Regions from separate parts of the Protofrankia sp. Cr2 genome, predicted to be linked through region 1. Evidence: riboswitches for the same ligand, from Rfam matches in the RefSeq annotation. Region 1 holds a riboswitch; each other region holds the start of a gene.
What was found. A riboswitch is a leader RNA that binds a small molecule or an ion and turns the genes downstream of it on or off. The one in region 1 is predicted to bind cyclic di-AMP.

Region 1 (5,322 bases):
GCCTCGCAGCAACGAAGCCCCCCGGATGTCTGCTGCTATTGGTGACCCTACCGGTCATTATAGTGATCAGAAAGCAGCATAGGCCCGAGGACGGACACGTCGTCCACGTGACAGCATGGTCGGTGGTGCAGTTGGGCGCACAGTGGGAACGCAGTGGGAACAGACCGCGGCCACGCCCGAAATGTTCCGGACGCGGCCTGTGCAGGATAGTCGTGGTCACGGTCCTGCTCGGTGCTCACTACGACGCCGGCTGTGTACCTGGACGGCTGCCGCGTGCCGTTCCCACCTGGAATCAGATCTCACCCAGGATCTGCCGGCTGCTCCGATCCGCCGAATGCCTGCCGTGAGCCGCCCAGGGGCTCGGCCTGCTCCTCGCCCGCGGCCTCGGTGGTCCGCTGGGCCTCGGCGGTCGACTGCTCGGCCCCGCCCTCGGCCTGCGCCGACTGGCCGACCCCGACTGCGACGCCGACGAGTTCCCGCAGGCGGGCCTCGACGTAGGGCTCGGTGTAATGCGACCTGTCCGCGATCCGCCGCACGAGATCGTTGACGCTGGATGCGGCTTCGATATCAGCGGTGCTGACCTGGACGAACTGGTCGAGAATCTGGTGCCGAATCTCCTGCCAGTTCTGCCGCAGATACTGCTCCACCTGCTGCGCCTGCTGCTGCTCCATTCGATCACCTCCACATCGAACCGTCATTTGCAACCATAAATCTATGTCACCCACACCACGAGTCAACCGGAAATCATGATGGTCTTGTCGCCAAACGCAGAATGATGCAAAAATCCGCAGACGGGATCGATGTCGACCGCGGCACCATTTATCTGGAAAAGCGTTGTTATCAGGCATGTCAGTGGATCACGAAAACGTTCGAACGCATCCCGGTGGATGCCTGAGTTACACTGCTCCCCGGGACAACGCAGACAGAATCCGACGAGCTACCCGACAAAGAGACCTACGCGGTGAAACACAGGGACCTACGCGGTGACATGAAACAGGGCGGCGCGGGTTCGCGCGCCGACCACACCATCGGCCACAAGTCCGTGCCGGCGTTGGTATGCCTTAACCGTACTCGTGGTACGTGGCCCGAACTTCCCGTCCACCGCGACAGGATAGCCACATCCGGTCAGCGCTCGCTGAATCTGGCGCACGCCGGGACGCCCGCGGTGGGTGTAGCCGACCTCCCGCACACGGGGAGCTGCAGCGGCTACCGGTCGCGCCGCCGCCACGCCGGCCGCAGCGGTCCAGCCCGGCCTACTGACCGGCCCGGTAGGGCTACCCGGGCTGGCCGGGGACGCCGGGTAGATGCTCGTCGCACCCTCACCACTTGCGTCGGTGGCGGCTGCCGCGGCCCGCCCGAGGTACAGGCGGTAGGAGCCGTTTGTGTACGTACTCCACGCTCCGATGCCCTGTATGTCGCACACTCGTTTGGCGGCCCGGGCGTTGATGGCCGGATCGAACAGATCTGCCCCGCCGACCCAACCCGCATGCGCCCGCATGTTGATCTGCCATAGTCCGCGGGAATCCTCGCCATTGGAGTTGTGGGCGGTCGCGTTGCCGCCGGACTCAGCCAGCGCGACTGCGACCCAGGTCTCCAATGGCTTCCCGTCGCAGCCGCCGAGTCCCGCTTTCCTGCCGGCACCAGCGATGGAAACGTCGGAAACAGGTGCCCCAGCGAGAGAACCCGCGCTGGGCTCAGTCGCGGTATCGGCGCTGGGCGATGCCGGCGAGCTCGCGCTCGCCGGACCCGCGGTCAGCATCATTCCCGCCGTCGCGCCGATGACGCCGGCGGTTGCGGCCACCGCGCCGCGGTTGTACTGAGACTGCTTTCTGTGCCTTCCCCTGGCCATTATAAAATATCCCACTTCAGTATCGTCGATCGGCTCATGCGCGCCGCGCGGAGGCACCCGTCACAGCCAGGCCGCGGGAATGCCCATCGTGGGGCACGCGGCAGCCCGGCCATGACGGGTCGCAGGCCTGTTACCGGCCCAGCCAGGTCACCCCAGGCGGCCAACGAGATAACTCGAGGAATAAATCTTCTGAAGCCGGACGACGGTTCCGCTGTGGGGAGCGGCCCACATCATGTCGTCCCCGGCGTAGATCGCCACGTGATAGATGTTGCCGGGCTGCCCGAAGAAGATGAGATCACCGGGCTGCTTGGCATCCCGCGATATCTTCTGCGACGCCGCGTACTGGGCGTCGGTCACCCGCGGCACACTCCGGCCGAGCTGTTTGTAGATGTACTGGACAAGCCCGGAACAATCGAAGGCGTTCGGACCCTGTGCGCCCCAGACGTATGGCTTACCCGCCTGCTTCGAGGCCAGATAGACGATCTTCTCACCGAGACCGGCGGTGGCCGAGGAACCGTCCTGCTGCGATGACGTGCCGTCCGGCGGTGCCGAGATGCCGCTTGCCGGAGCCTCCACCGAGCTAGGAGCCTCCACCGCACCAGGAGCCTCCACCGCACCAGGGGCCGACGCCGAGCCGGAACCCGACGCCCAATCGGACGCCGCAGGCGCGCCCCCGGTGTCACCGGCCCAGGTCGACCCGGGGGCAGCGGTGGTAGTGGTGGTAGTGGTCGAGCCGGCCGGGCTGTCAGCCCCGGCGTCGTTCGCCAGTGCCGGGGCCGAGAAAGCGGTCAGGGCGACGGTCCCAGTGGCCGCGGCGGCAACCGCCACACGCGCGGACCGGCGGCGGAAACTGGACCTGGCGATCGGTGCACGGTGGCGACCGCGTCCGGACGGAATCGCGTCAGCCGAATCTGCACACGCCTGATATGCAGGCAACAATGATCCTTCCCGTACGCCTGCGAGGTTAGCTGTCGGGTTCGGGCCGGGAAGCCCGGTCAGCCCGCGGAGATCCGCGGCCGACTTCACCCCGAGGACGGCGCCAGCGCGGCGACGTCCGTCAAGTCCTGGTTCCCCCGCTGCTGCCCTGGTGATTGTGAGAAGGGAACACCGGACCGAGGGCAGAACTCGGCGTCCAGCCCGGTGTTACTGAGAGCCCGGCCACGTTAGCGAACTACACGCTGTGACCGCAAGGGCCATTTTCCGCGAATCTCGGGGCATGTCAACTACTATGCGTATCAATCATCCGGCCGGCCGGTCAGAGAAATCAGATCAACACCGCTGGCAGTGGGTCGAGCACGGCGACAGAATACCGACATGCACTGGCCGCCAGAGCACGCACGGTGATACCGATGAGGAAACAGGCCAATCGACGGGGTACGTCTTGTCTCATCAGGCAGGGGTTCTAGCAGCGGCCCGGGCACCGTCTTTGGTCGAATCCTTACCATCGGCCCCGGCCGGCAACGCGGCGTCGCCGCAAAGGAGTCAGCGATGACGGCTGTACAACAGCTGGTCGAGCATGCGTTAGCGGAGGTCGGCTACGCCGGGGACGGCCGCAATCACACGAAGTACGGTCAGGAGTTCGGCTACGACGGGAATGCATGGTGCGCGATTTTCGTCTGGTGCATGTTCGAGCAGGTCGGGATCAACCTGCCGCTGAAGTCGGCGCACGTGCCCACGATCTGGTCCTGGGCGCGAGCCCATGGCCTGACTATCGCCTCCACCCAGGCTAACCCCGGAGACCAGATCATCTTTGATTGGACGGGCCACGAAACCGCCGCCGGCAATGACACCCACACCGGTCTGGTCGTCGAACGCACCGGCAATAATATTGTCACGGTCGAGGGTAACGTCGGAAACGATCAAGTACTACGCAGAACCTGGCTAGCCGGCGGTATACTCATCGCCGGATGCGTGAACTGGCAATCGATGTTCAGCGGTGGCCCGCGCTTCCCGCTCGCCCCCCAGAACCCGCCGAACCGGTTCGCCTACTTCCCGACGGTCGCGCGCGGGTTCCTCGACCAGGGCGAGTCAGGGGTGTTCCCGGATCTGCGCCACCCGGTCACGACCGCTCAGAACGCGCTCAACATCGCTACGGGCCGGGAGGGCGATAATCGCCTGCTCGCCCCGGACGGCGCCTTCGGCCCGCTGACGGAGACAACGTTCCGTGATTTCCAGGAATTCTGCCGGTTGAACGACCCGGCGGTCGCAGTCACCGGTGTGGTCGACCGGACGACCTGGCGCCTTCTCGACTATTTCCTCGACATCAAAGGCCGTTGAACCGACGCCCACGCGATCTTTCGAGGTTTGTGCGATCGACAAGGACTCTTTCGTCGCACAAACCTCGAAAAATCATCTACCCGGCGGGCGGGTAGCCGGCGGGCGCTGTCCCGGCGGCGGCTACCGCCGTCATGATGCGCTCGAGAGGTTGTCGAGGTGACGGCGGACCACGCGTCGGGCGATCGCCCAGCGGTGGGTCTCCGACGGCCCGTCGTAGATACGGAACGGGCGGACCTCGCGCAGGAAGCGCGAGAGCAGCACATCCCCGGAGATACCGAGGGAACCGCAGATCTGCAGCGAACGGTCGACGACCCGCCAGACGGCCTCGGCGGTGAACGTCTTGGCTACCGCGGTCGACTGAGCCCCGGAACGACCCTGGTCGAGTTCCCAGCATGCCTGCAGGACCAGCCCGCGGGACGCCGCGATATCGATCTCATTGTCCGCGATCATCGCCTGGACCATGCCCAGCTCCGCCAACCGGGAACCGAACAGCTGCCGGTCCGCCGCCCTGGCCACGGCGATGTCCTGGGCCCTGCGGGCGATGCCCAGCCAACGCATGCAGTGGGTCGTGCGCGCCGGGCCGAGACGGACCTGGGCGTAGTCGAACCCCTGGTGCACCTCGCCGAGGATCGCGTCGTGCGGCACCAGACAGCCATCGAACAACATCTCGCAGTGACCGCCGTACAGGCTCTCGTCGAGGGTCTCGACATGGCGGACGACCTTCATGCCGGGGTTGTCCGCGTCGACGAGGAACATCGTCGCTCCACCGCGCTGACCCGGCTCGCCCGATGTGCGAGCCATGCAGATCGCATATGCGGCACCATCCGCGCCGGTGATGAACCACTTACGGCCGTCGATCCGCCAGCCGCCGGGCTCCTGCACGGCGCGCGTGGTCAGAGCGGCCGGATCCGACCCCGCTCCGGGCGCGGGCTCGGTCATCGCGAAGCAGGACCGCACCTCGCCGGTTGCCAACGGCCGCAGGTACCGCTCCTTCTGCTCGGCCGTCGCGATGGCCGCCAGCATGTGCATGTTGCCCTCGTCGGGGGCGGCGATGTTCAGCGCCAGCGGGCCGAACAGCGAATAGCCCGCCGCTTCGAACACGGGAGCGCGTCCGCGCATGTCCAGGCCGTGGCCGCCGAGCTCCGCCGGTACGTGCGGGGCGAAGACCCCCGCGTCCTTCGCCGCCTGCTGTAGCC
Region 2 (5,322 bases), on a different contig from region 1:
GCTGGGCCGGCATCGTCGTCGTCCGGTAGCTGCGCCACGGGCCGGCCGGGCGCCAGGGCGCGAGCCTTTTCCTGCAGGTCAGCGGCGAGCCTGCGGCCGTCGACACTGCGGGTCCATTTCGCCTCCCCGGCAAGCACCGGACGCCGCTCCCGGCCGGCGAGGACGACCGCGTCTATCTCGTCCTGACCGCCAGTTCCCCAGTAGGGCCCGATCGCCACGACGTCCGGCCCCAGCGAACCGGAGACCGCGAGCCGTCGCAGATGCTCCCGGAACGCCTCTTCCCAGGGAGCGCCGAAATGGTCGTCAAGGCTTCTGACCAGGACGGGCAGCAGCGCCTCCCCGAGACCGCGGTCGATCTCGGCACGGAAGCGGGAGAGCACCCCGAGATAGAAGGCGAGGAAGTTGTCGGCAATGCGGTAGACACGGCGCCGGCTGCGAGCCGTGTCGGTCACCGGCATTACCCGGTCGACGAGCCGCAGCTCGATGAGCCGGTCCAGGGTGCGGGCCGGCTCAGCCCGGATATGATCCTTGATCTCGTTGTACTGTGTGCGGCCCGCGGCGATGGCATGCAGCACCGCTGCCGGGTACTCACCGTGTTCGACCTCGGTTGCCAGCACGAGTTGTCCCTCGGTGAGCAGCGACGCCCCCGGCCGGCAGGCCAGCCGCCGCAGGTTGTCGGTGACGTCCGCGTTCTGGTCCCACCAGGACAGGTACAGCGGTACTCCGCCGACCAGCCCGTACACGAGGGCCCGGTTGGCCGGGGTGAGCTCGGGCAGCATCAGGGCGGCCTCGTGCGGGCGGAACGGATGCAGCGACAGTGACAGGTCGAACCGACCGTAGAGCGGCGCCCGTTGTTCCTGCAATGCGGTCATGTGCCGCACCGCCGATCCACACAGCAGCAGCCGTAGCTTGGTCCTGCCGGCCACGCGGTCAAGAAAGGCCCGCAGCACTCCTGGAAGATCCGGCGAGGTCGCAACAATCTCCGGGAACTCGTCCAGTACCACGAGAAGCGGCTCTCGCTCCGCCGCTGCTGCCAGGTCGTCGAACGCGTCGTCCCAGTCGGAATACGGGCGTGCGAGCAGGTCCCGGAACCGCCCGGGGATGCCGTCCGCGACCTGACGGGACAGCTGCGTCAGCTCTCCCGATGCCGCGCGACCGGCACCCGTGTGGAAGATCGACCGTCGACCGCCGGCGAAGCGGTGCAGCAGGGCGGTTTTGCCGACTCTGCGTCGCCCCCATATTACCGCTGGTCGCGGGTCGGTCGAGGTCCACCAGCGCTCCAGTGCGGCAAGCTCCTCGACGCGATTGACGAACGCCATCCTGCCCCTGCTTACCTCGCACGCTACTTACATCACCTGTAACTTACCTCGGATGTCAGTAAGAGCGCCCGGCCCCGCGACGCCGCGTCCCCTATTGTCGGTCGCTCTAAGCCACCAAGCGGGCAGCAGGGTGGTCCCGGTCCACGTCCCTATTTAAGGCCAAGCACCTCGGCCGCTTCGGGATCGCTGTCGGCGAGGAAGTCCCGGCAGCGGGTGGCCTCCTCGGCCTCACCGATGGCGGCGGCGGCGCGACTGAGCGCCGCGAGCGCGCGTAGGAAGCCCTGGTTGGCCTCGTGGGACCACGGGATCGGCCCATGCCCGTGCCAGCCGGCGCGACGAAGCTGGTCCAGGCCGCGGTGGTATCCGGTCCGTGCGTAGGCGTAGGCCGTGACCGCCGCGTCTGCATCCAGGGCGCGTTCGGCCAGCATCGCCCAGGCGAGGCTTGAGTCCGGGAAGCGACCGGCGACCGTCTCCGGGGTCTCGCCGGCGCCGAGCGCTTTGGCGGCAGCCGGATCGAGAGTGAGTTTTGTCGGGGGCGGACCGTCAAGGAGATCCGGCCGTCCAGGGGATGTCGTCATGGGGTCCATCCTGCCGGATCCCGGTTGCACTGTGCCGAGTGGGGATCGGTCGAAACAGGTTCTCACGCGGCGGACCCGGTGGGAGGGGGGTGGGCCATCGGGTCCGCCGCGTGATCAGGGTTCGAAGGCGAATCCGCCTTCGAACAGTCATGGGATGTTACGGGATACGAACCCCTGAGATCACAGGGCGGACGGGCTGGTGACGGTGATGTCCCAGAGGTTCTTACCGACCACACCGGTCTGTCCGTCGTCGACCCTCGTCAGGTAGCTGTACAGCGATGCGAGGCCCTGGGACTCCCCGCCGAAGCGGCCGTCCACCTGTAGAATGAATTTCTTCTCGCGCATCGTGTTCTGCCAGACGTAGGCGTCAGCGCGCACCTGTCCGGCCAGAGCGGTGGAAAGCGTCGTACCGGTGAAGTTCGACGATTCCAGCTGCGCCTTCGCACGGTCCAAGGTCATTGCGGGCTGCGCCGGAGCGATCGCCTGCTGGACTGCCGCGACGTTGGGCACCGTTGTCGGCACCTGCGGCGCCGGGCCGTTGTTGGTCAGACCCATCTTGACCGAGCAGGATGGCCACGGGGACCAACCGCGAGAGTTGTAGAGCTTGTGGGCTGCATCGTCCTGCAGCGCCGGCGGGGCGTCACTGGGGAGACCGGCATAGCCGAGACCGTGCCAGGTTCCGGCGTCGAACTGGTAAGCGCCGTAGAACCCGTTACCGGTATTGATGTGATAGTTGCCGCCGGACTCGCACTGGCGGAGTTTGGCGAAGTCGTCGGCGGTCGCAGCGCCTGCGGGACTGGCCGCGACGGCGAGACCACTGCCCACGAGTGCTGTGACAGCACCGGTGGTACGCAGGACCTTGACTGCGGTGGACGACTGTTGCGGGGCGCGGTGCCTGCCGACAGACGGCATGTGGGTCGGTCCTTCCCGTCGCCTACGAGGTGAGCTGTCGGGTGCGGGCTGGGAACATGCCCGGCCGGTGACGCCGATGGGCGTCGCAGGCTTTACCCCAAGGACACCGGTGGTCGGTATCCGAATGTGGTTCCCCCGATCCCGTCCGTGCGGCTTCGCGGTAGGTCCTGCCGCGGCGGGCGGGGACGGGATTCGGCGTCCGTCCGTGCGGCCTCGCCGATCTGGCGAGTGGGGAGGACTCTAGCGAGCCTGGCCCTTTCGAAGCAAATCGGGGTGTCGGATGAACTACACGGACCCGACTTTCATCACCCGAATGGGCTACGTGGCCGAAAGAGAACACTCTACCCGGCGATTGGGGCGACCCCGCCGGGGGGTCGTTTGTGCTGGCTTTCCGTAACGCCGAGTGATCGGGCCGGTCGCCGTAGTGCTTTTCTGTTGTGTTTGTTGTCACGCGGGTGGGACCGGCCCGACTCGTCCTCGCGGGGTCTATATCAGTTCGTGGCCATCAGTTCGTGACCATCAGCTGCAGACCTTCCTGCTGCGCCTCAGCTGAAAGTGGCCCCCCAGGTCTCCGGCCCACAGATTCCGTCGACCGCCAGGCCCTTGTCGGCCTGCAGGCGGCTGGCCGCGCCGGCCGACTCGGGTCCGTACCGGCCGTCAATCTGGATCTTGTAACCAAGACTGTTCATCTGGTTCTGCCACGACAGCACGTCCGATCGCACCTGATCGACGAGGCCGGGGGTCAAGGGCGTCGCGTCAGCGGAAGTCGACGAGGTGTCCGCACTCACCGTGCGCGATTCCCAACGCGAGGCACCGTTCCTGCCATATGAGCGCGCCTGTGACGAGCCGGTGTCGGATGAACTCGAATCCGGTGCGCTGGTGTCCGGTGCGCTGGCGCCGGAGGTGCCGGTATGTGCGGGAGCAGCGCCGGCTGGGCTGGCGCCAGCCCCGAGCTGGTCGGCGCCCATGCCCTTGCCGCAGACAGGCCACTGGCTGAAGCCGGAGCGGGCGGCGAGCTTGATCGCGGCCTCATCCTGGGTGCCGGGGGAGGCACTGCTGGGCAGGCCGGTGTAGCCGAGGCCTTGCCAGGTGCCCAGCGAGAACTGGTAGGCGCCGTAGTAGCCGTTGCCGGTGTTCGCCCCATAGTCACCGCCTGACTCGCATTGGCGAAGCCCCTCCCACGTGGTGGCGGCGCTGGCCGGTTGTGACATCGCGATGCCGCCACCGATCGCGGCGACCAGGGCCGGGGTCACCACCATGGCTCGGGTACGGACCCGGGCGCGGCGAACTCCACGATGTCGACCACGAGAACGTGTACTGGACATATTGGTAATGCCCTTCCCCACGCCTGCGAGGTGAGCTGTCGGATTCGGGCTGGGACTGCCCGGCCGCTTTCACGGCTTCACCCCGAGGACGCCCGATATCGACGTCCGAAAGTGGGTCCCCCGTTCCTGCCGCAAGTTTGGTTTTCGTCGAGCGAGGGCAGGATTCGGCGTGCCGCCCGACGTGTCCCCGCCGTATCGACGGGCACGGCGCAGACCATAACCAGAATTGCTGGTGGCTGAACAAGCCGTGAATGCGGTTCGTGAGTATGAGCACATCGCGCTGTCCACTCTTGCCGTGCCTCGAGATCGACTGCTAACGCGCGCATGCATGTGCTCAGCTGGTTTGCCCGCGGCCGCCGGAGGCGCGAAAAGTGATGTCGCGCCTCCTTTGGCCGGATGGGTCAGCCGGTCAACGAACGCCCCGCCGAGCGCAGGTCTGCGCAGGCCTGCACGACACGGGCGGCCATACTGGACTCGGCTGCTTTGCCGTAGCTGCGTGGGTCGTACTGCTTCTTCACACCGACCTCTCCGTCCACTTTCAGCACGCCGTCGTAGTTCTTGAAGACATGGTCGACGATAGGTCGAGTGAATGCATACTGGGTGTCGGTGTCCACATTCATCTTGACAACGCCGTAGTCCAGCGTCTCGCGGATTTCGGCCAGGTCGGAACCGCTACCGCCGTGAAACACCAGGTCGAACGGCTTGGCGTCGGCTGGCAGGCCGAGCTGCTGCGCGACATACTGCTGCCCGTCCCGAAGGATGCTCGGACGGAGTTTCACATTGCCCGGCTTGTACACACCGTGCACATTTCCGAAGGTTGCGGCGAGCATGTAGCGGCCCCGTTCGCCGGTGCCGAGGACCTCGGCGGTGCGCCACATGTCCGTCGGCGTGGTGTAAAGTTTCTCGTCGATCGCACCGACGACACCGTCCTCCTCGCCACCGACGACACCGATCTCCACTTCCAGGATGATCTTTGCCTGGTGACATTCGATCAGGAGGCCGTCGGCAATCTTGAGATTCTCCTCCAGCTCGACTGCCGATCCGTCCCACATATGTGAGTGGAACAGCGGATCCCGCCCTTCGCGGAGAACCCGCTCCTTGGAGATCGCAAGCAGGGGGCGCAGATAGGCGTCGAGTTTGTCCGCAGGGCAGTGGTCGGTGTGCAGGGCGATGTTGACCGGGTACGCT
Region 3 (5,322 bases), on a different contig from region 1:
GCTGCTGCGAGCGGTTAACGAAGGCGCGGTCGTTCTCGCGGTCTGTGCCGGCTACCAGGTGATCGGCGCCTCGTTTCCCACCGGCGACGGCCAGGTTCATGATGGGCTCGGCCTGGTGGATGTGGAGACCCGTCGGTCGTTCGACCCGCCGGACCAGCCGGCGCCACCCCGCGCGGTCGGTGACGTCGTTGTGGAACCAGCATCCGATCTCGGTCTTCCGGTCCTGCTCGGGTATGAGAACCATGCCGGGCGCACCCGGATGCTGCCTGGCGGGCAGGGACGGCCGCTCGGCGTCGTACGTAAGGGCGTTGGCAACGGCACCGCGGATCAGACCGACGGCATCGTGGACGAGCGCGTGATTGGTACGTATCTTCACGGTCCGGTGCTCGCGCAGAACCCCGCACTGGCCGATCTGCTGCTGTTCTGGGTACACGGCCCGTTGCCGGAGCTGTCCGGCCCGCCCGAGGCGGGGATACTGCGTCAGGCGCGCCTGCGTGCCCTCGACGTCGCGGCCTGAATCCTGTCACGGCTATGGCCACCAAGGGGCTATGGCCACCAAGGGGCTATGGCGACCCGGTGCTATGGCGACCCGGTGCTATGGCGACCCGGGGTGGGTGGGGGGCGCTGGTCGGGCGGCGGAACGCCGGCACGGTCACGTTCGGCGAGCGCCGTATTGAAGCGGCCGAGAAGCATCCCGAAGCTGTCGCGTTCGTCTTTCTCCCAGCTGCCCACCAGGTTGCTGATGCTCGTCACCCGCGCTTCCCGGGTGACGATGTAACGCTCGCGTCCGCATGCGCTCAGGGTCACCAGGCTGGCCCTGCGATCGGTGGGATCGGTGGCGCGTTCCACCAGGCCCTCGGCGGCCAGCGCGGCGACCTGGCGGCTCACCGTCGAGATGTCGAGGGCGAACACCGCACCGAGGGTTGTCAGCCGTACCGCACCGTGGTCGTGCAGGTGGCTGAGTAGTAGATAGGCGGATCGGTCGAGGGCCGTTCCGGACTCGTCCGCGATGGCCGTGCGGAACCGCTCGGCCCGGCGGCCGAGCACGGCCAGCTCATGTTCGATCTTCTCAAGCGCTTGGTGATCGACTGTCTGTTCATCGTCCACGTCGGCCCCATCCCTACGCCGTGTCATCCGCCTGTGGCGTTACAGAACCTTGTGGATACACCATTGGGACCAAGCAGCTGGCTCCGGGTCGCCGTGCCGGCTCCCCGGCTCCCCGGAGCGGGCGTCGGGCGTCTGGACGTCGGGTTGCATCCGCCCGGCTGGTGATGCTGGTCGTGCTGGTGGTGTGTGCCAGACCACTGGTGTGGTGCCCGACTCATGCACGCCACGCGGCCAATCTGCCGAATCGGGCGGCGTCTGTGTGGTTCGGTTGGCTCGTGGTATCGAATCCGCTCAAAGTCGGGAAAGACCTGTGGACCAAGAACCGTCGACGGGCACTGATCGTCGTGGGCGTGGTCGTAGTCGTCTTCGCGTATGCGCACGGCTCGCCCACGGTGAAGACCGAGCGCGCCGCGATTCCGGCGGGTTACGCGTCGGCAGGCCGTGAGCTCGCGATACATGCCGACCCTAAGCCCGGGCAGCCGGTGCCGTTGGTCCTCGTCCTGCACGACTACGGCAAGGACGCAGCGTCGATCGAGAAGGCCGGCAACGTGTCGACGCTCGCAGATGGCCAGAAGTTCGCCCTGGTGTACCCGGAGGCGGTTGCCAGCACCTGGCAGGTCAACGGCCCGGACGCGCAGTACCTGCGGGACGTGGTCCGCTACGTCGCGACGGAGCGATCGAAGATCGACATGTCCCGGATCTACATCTGGGGCGCGGGGGAGGGCGGTCGTATGGCCCTTACCGTCGCCTGCAGCTCGCTTGACTCCGCGCAGAAGCCCCTGTTTGCGGTGGTCGGGGCGGTGGGCGCAGTCGGCCAGGCGCCACCGTGCCCTTCGCAGGTTCATGTCACGCTTCTGCCCCAGCAATGGGACGAAGCCACGACCAGGGCTTTGTGGAAATTCTCGAAAGTAATCAAGGACTAGGGCCTAGGGCCTGTCCGATGGGGTTTCCCGCCGGCCGGCTCAGCCGGGGGGGTGGCGCGGCCGGCCGGCGGGAGTTCTGGACTCCCGCCGGCCGAGCGCACTGTGGGGGGGGTTCAGTGCGCAAGGCCAGCGGAAGCCCGCGTTCCGCCGGCCTTGCGAGCCGGGGGGGTTGGCTCGGTCCGACCAGCGGAAGTTCTTGGAGACATCCAGTTGTGGTTTGGGGCCGCCAGATCAGCGCCGGTTTCGACACTACCGACCTGGCGGCGAGGTTCACGCGTAACCGGAGGGGGAGGACACGCGGAACCCGATTGTGTTTTATAGAAGCGATAACCGCGTCACATCACCGGGATGGACGTTGCTGCCGCCGATGCGGACGTGCAGCCGACCTACCAGGCTCCTTGGCCCCCGAGAGAGCGTAAGGACTGTGATTGCACGCCTAGCTGACGCGGCCGACCGAATACGACGTGGTGTAGATGTCCCTGAGCGAGACAACCTCACCGGACTTCGGGGCTGCCCACATCTTCCCGCCGCCAGCGTAGATGCCGACATGGTAGATGTTTCCCGGCGTACCATAGAATATCAGATCGCCGATCTGCTTATTGTACTGCGACACGTGGGTCGTCGCTTCGTACTGTTCCTCCGCCGTGCGGGGGAGGCTGCGCCCCAGTTGTTTGAATATATACTGAACCAGGCCGGAGCAGTCGAAGGAGTAGGGTCCCTCCGCACCGTACACGTAGGGCTTACCCGCTTGTTGGGCCGCTAGATAAACAGCCCGTTGACCGACCGAGCCGATGGCTGTCGTCGCATCCGTCGTACTCGGTGACGTGGTGCCGGCTCCGCTGGGGCCGGATGCCTGAACGACGCTATGGGCCGTCGATCGAGGCGCCTGTGCCGGAATTGTTGGAGCGGGACCAGGCACCACAGTCATCGTACCGATGTTCGAGGAGTGCGCCGACTGCAGGGCGTCGGTCCCGTCGAAGATGGCCGTGATCTGTGTCGTGGTAAGGATCTTGGCTGTATAGCTGGCAAAGCCCTGTTCGTTAGTATACAGGTGCTTGAAAGTCGCCCAGCCGTCAGGCAGCTTCACCTGAACCTTGATGAGCTGGTTCGGCAGCGGCGTGTGGGTCGTCCCGTCCTCGAGGGCGAAACCCATGTCAATGGGCTGGTCGGCCCGCACGGATACGTCCGGATTGGTGACCTTCAGCGCGACAGTCGACTTCGGGTGCAGGTCAGCTTGATCGATCACCTGGCTTGTGATGGAGCCGGGGCCCACCGAAGTGGCCGGGTTGATGACCGCTGTGCGTAGGCCGGCGAGTGACGCCTGGCTTCCGAACTGCGATCCCAGGGTGATCCGCGAGCTGACCGACGTCTCGTCCATACCGGAGTCGGCCGGAGCGCAGCCGGCGAGCGCGACACCTGACACGGCAACCGTGCCGGTTGTCATCACGGCTACCGCGGCCCGGGCTCGGACGCGACCTGTTCCCGACGGTGGAGTCGGCGCGCGGTGTCTGCCACGGGCGGAGCGCTCAGGTATGTCGGCAGACGGTCGCAGAGACGACGTTGTTGCCAACGTCATCGGCGACTTCGTCGACGACGATGACCATGACCATGTTGCCGGATCAAGCTGCACATCGGGCGCAGACAAGGCTGTGATCCTTCCCGTTCGCCTGCGAGGTGAGCTGTCGGGTTCGGGCTGGGCTGCCCGGTGTGCTGTGCGACCGTCGCACGGCTCACTTAACCCCTAGGACTGCACCGCGGTTCGGTGTCGTCCGGTGGAGGATGGGTCCCCCGCTCCTGCCCTGGTGACGACTCGGAGGGGACACCGGGACCGTGGGCAGGATTCGGCGTTCGGTCCGGTGTTGTCGTGACGTCGGCGTGAGACTAGTTCAAAGGGATGGTGCCAGTAAACACTAGTCCTACACAACTACGGCGAGTGCCTACAGAAGTGACCATATCGGCTCCTCCCAGCCTCCCTACCAACCAGCTCGCCGCCATGCCCTGGCCTGTTGGTCCGTGCGACAGGGCGGTTGGCTGAGGCCCCACATGCCGTGACCCACAGGATGCGGAAGATGACATTACGCCATAGCGACGAGAGTCTGACGGCAGGGGGCACTCAAGTGCCGATAGTTATCGTTTGTTGGCATGCAGTAGCGAAAATTATCACCCTAGGGGAGTTGTGCGATCACTTATTGTGTCGATCGCTATGGGATTTCTCGCTCCTGCATCCCGCGGGTGCGCATCCTGCGTGAGGGGCGCAGCTCGGGCCTGTGACGGGTCGGGGTCAGTGGCGGCGGGCGCGGGTTGCGCGGCGGGAGAGCAGGCCCGCGGTCGCCAGGACGTGCAGTTCGACCGCGAGCTCGTGAACCTCGGCAGGCAGGGAACGGTAGTGGCCGGACAGGGCCTCGACGGCCGCCTGCGCGCGGTCCGCGAGATCGTCCAAGGCCCGCTGATGAGTGCGCATCTGCGCCCGTTCGTCCTGAATCGCGCGAACCGTGTCCTCCTGCCACCGTCGGGTACGCGTCAGGTGCTCGCTGGCGTCCGCGGCTTGGCGCTCGGCATCCTCCAGCCGTCCGAGGAGCTGATCAAGTTGGTCCAATCGCGTGACCAACTCCGCGATAAGATCATTTCGGACGGGGTACGTCGGTTTGGTCATCGGACTGCGTCGTGGGCCGTGTCACGGATGCAGTCCTGTGTGCTGTGACGCGTCACGCTGTGGGCGCGGCGAGGGATGTCACCGTTGTCACGCACGTCCGTCACAAGGTTCGGCACGGGATGTGATCGCCGTCCCAGCCGCCTGCCGTTGACTGTTGGCTGGGACGGCGGTTGACGGTGAGTTCCCGCGCGAAGGGCCGACACAGCCGATTACGGTAGCCGACAGCGTGGTCTTCGTGAATCCCGTCGTCGGGTGGTATATCGGAACTATATAGTCGGAAATAGCTATCAAAGTGAGACTGTAGTCCTGATGGGCGGTAACCCCGGGGAACGGTAGCCCCGGGGAGCGGTAGTCCCGGGGGCGGTTGTCCTGACGAGTGGTAGTCCCGCGGGGGATGACGGCGGGGCACTCCGGTGGCGTCCACCCAGCGTCCGGGGCTGTCGCGCAGTGCCCTGCAGGATAGCCCGAACGGGTGATACCCACGCCCTGCACGGGCCGCGCGGCGGAGCCACGTCCGTCCGTCATTCACCTGGATTTGCCCGGTTCGACGCCCCGATCCGCTCTCGTCCCTCCGCGGCACGCGGCACGCGGCACGCGGCACCCCGGCCCGGGTTGCCCGGGGCCTCTGGCCGGACGAAA
Region 4 (5,322 bases), on a different contig from region 1:
ATGACACCGCTGCTGGCAGTCCGCCCGCTCCGTCCGACGGTGGCTCGGACGATAATGAGACTGGCCCTGCTGGGCTTCGATGCACCGAGGTTCCGCGCGCGGGTGCAGGCGTTCGGCCGGGATCTCGTGGCCGAAGGCGGCGTAGCCGTACCCGAGGCAGTAGCCACCCTACGCCGCCATGCCGGCGCGGGTGATCGGGTCGTGGTCGTCACGGCATGTGAACACGATCTTGCCTGTACGGTTCTCGACGCACTCGGGCTGGGCGAGGTCGAACTGATCTCTTCCCGGCTCGTCTGGGGCCGGTTCGGCGTCGGCCGGGGCAGCCTGCACAACTACGGGTCGGGTAAACCGCGACAGCTTGCCGCCCACGGGATCGAGCCGCCCTGGGGCCACGCCTACAGCGATTCGCTGGCGGACCTGCCCATTCTGGCCGCAGCCGACCAAGCAGTCCTGGTCAATCCCAGTAGAAGGCTCGCGTTGCGCGCCCGGCGGGCGCTCGGCGGGCGGCTGCAGATCGTCCACTGGTGAGGCTCACTCGATCGAGGTAACGCCAGCCCGACAAATCAGGCGACGGCCGGAGAGACCGGTAGACGGTTGCCAATAGGTAGCAGACATGCCCTAGCACCTTCTTCTACATGTGTTAGCGAGTTCGCGCGGGGCGCGCGGCGGATGCGACTCCTGGCCGCTACTGTCACCCACCGTGACAGCACGATTCCGCGCCGGTTGGCGCACGCGTATGGAGTGCGGTACCGCAGGTCGGGGCTGGGCGGCGAAAGGTCCACCCGCCTGGCGTCCGTCGTTCAGAGCGGGGTTCACGGGCACCCTTGCACTCGTCGGATGCCTGGCCATATCCGGACCGGCCACGGCGGTAGCCGCGGCCGGCGGGCAGCCGAACACCCCGAACATGGCCGGAACGGCCGGAACAGCGATGCCGGGTCCGGGAGACACCTACTGGGATGCTGTCGCCGGTGCGGCATTCCACCCGACCGGGCAGGTGCGCACCTACTATGTCGGTGCCGATGAGGTCGTCTGGAACTATGCCCCGGACGGGCGCGACGACATCACCGGTCAGGCGTTCGATCCGATTGCGAAGACGTATGTCCAATCCGGGCCCGGCCGCATCGGGACGAGTTATCTCAAGTGTCTCTATCGTGGCTACACCGACGCGAATTTCACCAACCTGGCACCGCGCCCCGCACAGGACGCCTACGAGGGCTTTTTGGGCCCGGTGATCCGCGCCGAGGTCGGCGACACCATCAAGGTGGTGTTCCGCAACGCCTGCAAAATTGGCGACAGTATGCATCCGCACGGTGTGTTCTACACGAAGGCGAACGAGGGTACACCCTACGCCGACAACACCTCCGGGGTGGACAAGTTTGACGATGCCGTACCCACCGGCGGCACGCACACCTATACCTGGCTGGTGCCCGACCGGGCCGGACCGGGCCCACACGACGGTAGTTCGGTTATGTGGATGTACCACTCCCACACCAACGAAGTCGTCGACACCTATGCCGGACTCACCGGCCCGATGGTCATCACAGCCAGGGGGAAGGCGCGGCCGGACGGCAGCCCCGTCGACGTCGACCGTGAGATCTTCACGTTGTTCACAATCACGAACGAGAACTGGAGCCCGTATCTGCAGGATAATCTCCGCCGTTTTGCCCAGCCACCGTATCCGTCACAGGATGACAGCAACTTCACCAGGTCCAACCTGCGGCATGCCATCAACGGCTACGTCTTCGGCAACGAGCCGATGATCACCCTGAAAAAAGATGAGCACGTCCGCTGGTACCTGATGAGTATGGGTGGTGAGCAGGACATACACACCCCGCACTGGCACGGCAACGACGCGGTCGTGAGTGGTATGCGGATGGACACTGTTCCGTTGCTTCCCGGTACCATGGCCGTGGCCGACATGGTACCCGACAACCTCGGCATCTGGCTTTTTCACTGCCACGTCAACGAGCACATCACCGCCGGCATGCTGACCCGGTATCAGGTTGTATCCGGCACCGGCACCGGCAGCAGCGCTAGCGCTGGTACTGGCGGTACCGCTACCACCGCATCGGCATCCGCGTCGTGGGCCACAACGATGCCGGTGCCCAAGGGCGCTGTCGCGGCGGGTGAGGGTGGGATAGCCGACCCCCCTTCCGCCGTCCCCGCTGCGTCGGCGGTAGCCGCTTTCGTGGTGATGGTCGCCGGCCGCAGGATCGTCCGCCGTCGCCGCCGCCGTGGTGCCATGGGCTGACCACAGGCGACCGTGTCGTTCATCGTGTCGTTCAGCGCTGTCCATGCCTGCGCCAGTGCTCCGCAGCGGGCCTGGACAGCGCTGTGTCGGTTTCCGTGGAGGTCTCGACGATAGCCGGGCCACCCGGGCGCCGCGGTCGGACAGCCATCATGCATATTGCCGACACGATACACGCTGTCGTCGACATCGTGTTTTCCGGTGCTGTCGTACAATCACCGCCGGATAGCCACGCAGTCGATCCGCCTGCCCACGTACCGCGTAAGAAAATGCTTCACTCGGCAGGTGGCGACCCCATCACACTATCGCCGCCCGGCCGAAGCCACGTTAGGGATGAGCGCGCGTGCGCGCACGTTACCGGCAGCCGTAGCTGCCATCAACATCGCATACGGACTGTGTGCCTCTTCACGGAGCCTTGCCTTCGGGGCGGTCGTTGCACGTATGGTCTTCGCCATGCCTTCGAGGAGAAGGCATGCGTCGGACGGCACGCCGAATCCTGCCCTCGTCCGATGAAAACCAGACCGGTGGCAGGAACGGGGGAACCACTTTCGGACGTCGACGTCAGGCGTCCTCGGGGTGAAGCCGCACATCGCGGCCGGGCACTCCCAGCCCGAATCCGACAGCTCACCTCGCAGGCGTGGGGAAGGACATCAACATGTCCAACGTACGTTCCGGCGACCGTGGAATCAGTCGAATCAAAGCACGGGCCCGGGTATTGATCGCAGTGCCGGCCCTCGTTGCCGCCATCGGTGGCGGCAGCGTCGCGCTGTCCCAGCCGGCAAGTGCGGCGCCGTCCGGCGACGGCCTTCTTTCCGCCATCGTGCGGTGCGAATCCGGTGGGAACCCGAACGTCGTCAACTCGATCGGCGCCGGCGGACTGTTCCAGTTCCTGCCCGGTACCTGGCATGGCGTCGGCGGGTCCGGCCTGCCGCAGAATGCCAGCGCCGCCGAGCAGTGGAAGCGCGCTCGGATCCTGTACGCGCAGCAGGGCACAAGCCCCTGGTACGCCTCGAAGCACTGCTGGGCCGGAAAGGCCTAACAGGCTCGACGGCCAAAGGGCGTGCGATCATGTTCTTCTCGCACGCCCGGCGGCCTCAAGCGGTCTCGACGGCCAAAGGGCGTGCGATCCCGGGAGAGATCCGGCCACAACTGGATCTCTCCCGGGCGCCTGCGGGCGCTCACGTCGCGGACGGTTAAGAGCGCGCGGCCAGTCGATCTCCCATCGGCGTCGGTTCCCGCTCAGACGGTTCAACGATGTGATTCTGATGCTGGTATCACAGCACAAAAATCACATTCTAAGAGCGCCCGGAAGGTCAGGTGCGCTGTGCGTCCACCCGGCCACTCGGTGGTCGGTTCCGTGCAAGATCCAACGCGATGTCGATGAGATCAACCCGTTCGAGGGTGTCGATCTGATCGAGATCGATCCAGGCGGCCTGGTCGGTGGAACCACCGATCTCATGCCGAAGCACGCCGCCGACCACCCGTGCCGTATATATGACCCGCACGGCGTGATGATCGGCCTCGATGCCGACGCCGCGCGGGAAACGCCTGCGCATCGAGTCGACACCCAGCAGGGATTCGATCACGACGTCGTAACCGGTCTCCTCCTCGACCTCCCGAACCGCCGCGGCCAACGGATCCTCCCCGTGGTCGATGCCGCCGCCGGGCAACGTCCAGTGCTTCCCGCTCGTGCCGACGAAACGCGCGAGAAGGATCTTCCCTTCGTGGATGCAGACCGCGTACGCAGCGACCCGCAGCTCCCGGACCAGAACCGGTTGACCGCCTTCATCCCCTGACACCCCCCACACGATGCCAGCTCCGAGATCGGCCTGGCGAGGTTACTGCTCGATTCGGCGGTCGAGGAACAACTATGATCAGCCGGCCGCCCGCAGTGCGGTGATCAGCCACTCCAGTGCCTCGATCATCGGGCTGGCAACCGCCACCGTCGTCGTGTCGCCGCTGACGAGCGCAACGAGTTCCCAGAACCGGTAGACCCGCCGGTCGGTGAACGTTTCAAGATCGTCTATGAGTGTTGCCCGCCACGCAGGGGTGTCACGGTTCCCGGTCGTCTGCGCGTACGACGCGGCGATCGCGGCGGCCAGCGCCGTGCCGTCGGTGGAGACCGGGTCGATCCCCTCGGTGTATGCCTGCGTGGCCCGGCTCGCCAGAACGGTGTTGAAGGCCTCCTGGTGTCGGATGGTCGCTTCTTCGCTGACGTGCTTGGCCGCGCCCCGTTGCGCCATGGTCCTGACCCGGGCGGTGAAATCCTCATCCTGGATCAACGTCACCAGTTCCACCCAGGCCTCGACCTGCTCGCCGGTCGGGTCCTCGGGCAGCTCGGGAAATGAGGCTCGGATCATCGTCTCGAATGTCCCGCCTGCTCCGCTGTCACCGTCCAGGGCATTGCCGTCCAGACGCTTGCCGTCCAGACCCTTGAACACGGTGTCGAGAAAGCCGTCCAGAATCCGTGTGCGTTCCGCCGCATCGAGTTTCGCCAGTCGGTGCATCAGTTCCATCTCCTCCCAGTCGGATCCGCGGACCGCGACCGCCCGCAGCACTGCTTGCCGTAGCCGCAGCACCCTGACCTGTGCGCCGAGCGCCTCGGCGTGCACGCGCGCCACCTCGGCCACCGTGATCTCCTGCGCGAGTACCTTCGCGACGGTCGGCAGGTCGATACCCAGGTCACGCAATGTGCGCACGAGCTCGAGGCGGGCCGCCGCCATCGCGTCGTACAATCGGTAACCGGCGTTGCTGCGCGCAACCGGCTCGACCAGATGCTCGTCGGCGTAGAACCGGATGGTGCGTACCGGCACCCCGGTCAGTTCCGAGAGCTGCCCGATCGTGATCAACCGGTCGGTCGCGTGTCCCTCCATGAACCGCCACGATCCAGGTTCCAGTAGGTGGAGACTCAAGCCGATGACTGCCGGCACGGCGGTGATACGCGTCACATTCGATCTGGTGGACATCGCATCGGCCTCGGCCGGCCGGCGGGTCGGCCACGCAGCGGAGGTTCTCATGGAGGCGAAACTTGATCATGTCGTCCTGTGGGTGGCGGACCCGCTGCGTTCGTTGGA

Region 2: it holds a riboswitch for cyclic di-AMP, as region 1 does, so the genes downstream of both, U9978_RS01270 (transglycosylase family protein) here and U9978_RS10990 (C40 family peptidase) in region 1, are expected to answer to the same signal.
Region 3: it holds a riboswitch for cyclic di-AMP, as region 1 does, so the genes downstream of both, U9978_RS07685 (C40 family peptidase) here and U9978_RS10990 (C40 family peptidase) in region 1, are expected to answer to the same signal.
Region 4: it holds a riboswitch for cyclic di-AMP, as region 1 does, so the genes downstream of both, U9978_RS05195 (transglycosylase family protein) here and U9978_RS10990 (C40 family peptidase) in region 1, are expected to answer to the same signal.

Annotation. Positions count from the first base shown of each region.
Region 1 covers NZ_CAUVXG010000018.1:51,210-56,531, reverse strand. Annotated here, with positions in the region: gene U9978_RS11000 (hypothetical protein) at 300-671, opposite strand; gene U9978_RS10995 (peptidoglycan-binding protein) at 977-1,849, opposite strand; gene U9978_RS10990 (C40 family peptidase) at 1,997-2,443, opposite strand; cyclic di-AMP (ydaO/yuaA leader) riboswitch at 2,789-2,949, opposite strand; gene U9978_RS10985 (CHAP domain-containing protein) at 3,338-4,126, shown strand; gene U9978_RS10980 (acyl-CoA dehydrogenase family protein) at 4,256-5,322, opposite strand, start outside.
Region 2 covers NZ_CAUVXG010000001.1:289,318-294,639, forward strand. Annotated here, with positions in the region: gene U9978_RS01260 (ATP-binding protein) at 1-1,319, opposite strand, end outside; gene U9978_RS01265 (DUF3151 domain-containing protein) at 1,469-1,897, opposite strand; gene U9978_RS01270 (transglycosylase family protein) at 2,078-2,809, opposite strand; cyclic di-AMP (ydaO/yuaA leader) riboswitch at 2,816-2,973, opposite strand; gene U9978_RS01275 (transglycosylase family protein) at 3,355-4,068, opposite strand; cyclic di-AMP (ydaO/yuaA leader) riboswitch at 4,140-4,312, opposite strand; gene fbaA (class II fructose-bisphosphate aldolase) at 4,536-5,322, opposite strand, start outside.
Region 3 covers NZ_CAUVXG010000010.1:108,821-114,142, reverse strand. Annotated here, with positions in the region: gene U9978_RS07700 (glutamine amidotransferase) at 1-517, shown strand, start outside; gene U9978_RS07695 (MarR family winged helix-turn-helix transcriptional regulator) at 580-1,107, opposite strand; gene U9978_RS07690 (plasmid partitioning protein) at 1,383-2,030, shown strand; gene U9978_RS07685 (C40 family peptidase) at 2,467-3,474, opposite strand; cyclic di-AMP (ydaO/yuaA leader) riboswitch at 3,681-3,887, opposite strand; gene U9978_RS07680 (hypothetical protein) at 4,312-4,683, opposite strand.
Region 4 covers NZ_CAUVXG010000006.1:48,678-53,999, forward strand. Annotated here, with positions in the region: gene U9978_RS05185 (haloacid dehalogenase-like hydrolase) at 1-528, shown strand, start outside; gene U9978_RS05190 (multicopper oxidase domain-containing protein) at 929-2,251, shown strand; cyclic di-AMP (ydaO/yuaA leader) riboswitch at 2,726-2,899, shown strand; gene U9978_RS05195 (transglycosylase family protein) at 2,904-3,287, shown strand; gene U9978_RS05200 (NUDIX hydrolase) at 3,562-4,047, opposite strand; gene U9978_RS05205 (MerR family transcriptional regulator) at 4,123-5,121, opposite strand; gene U9978_RS05210 (VOC family protein) at 5,264-5,322, shown strand, end outside.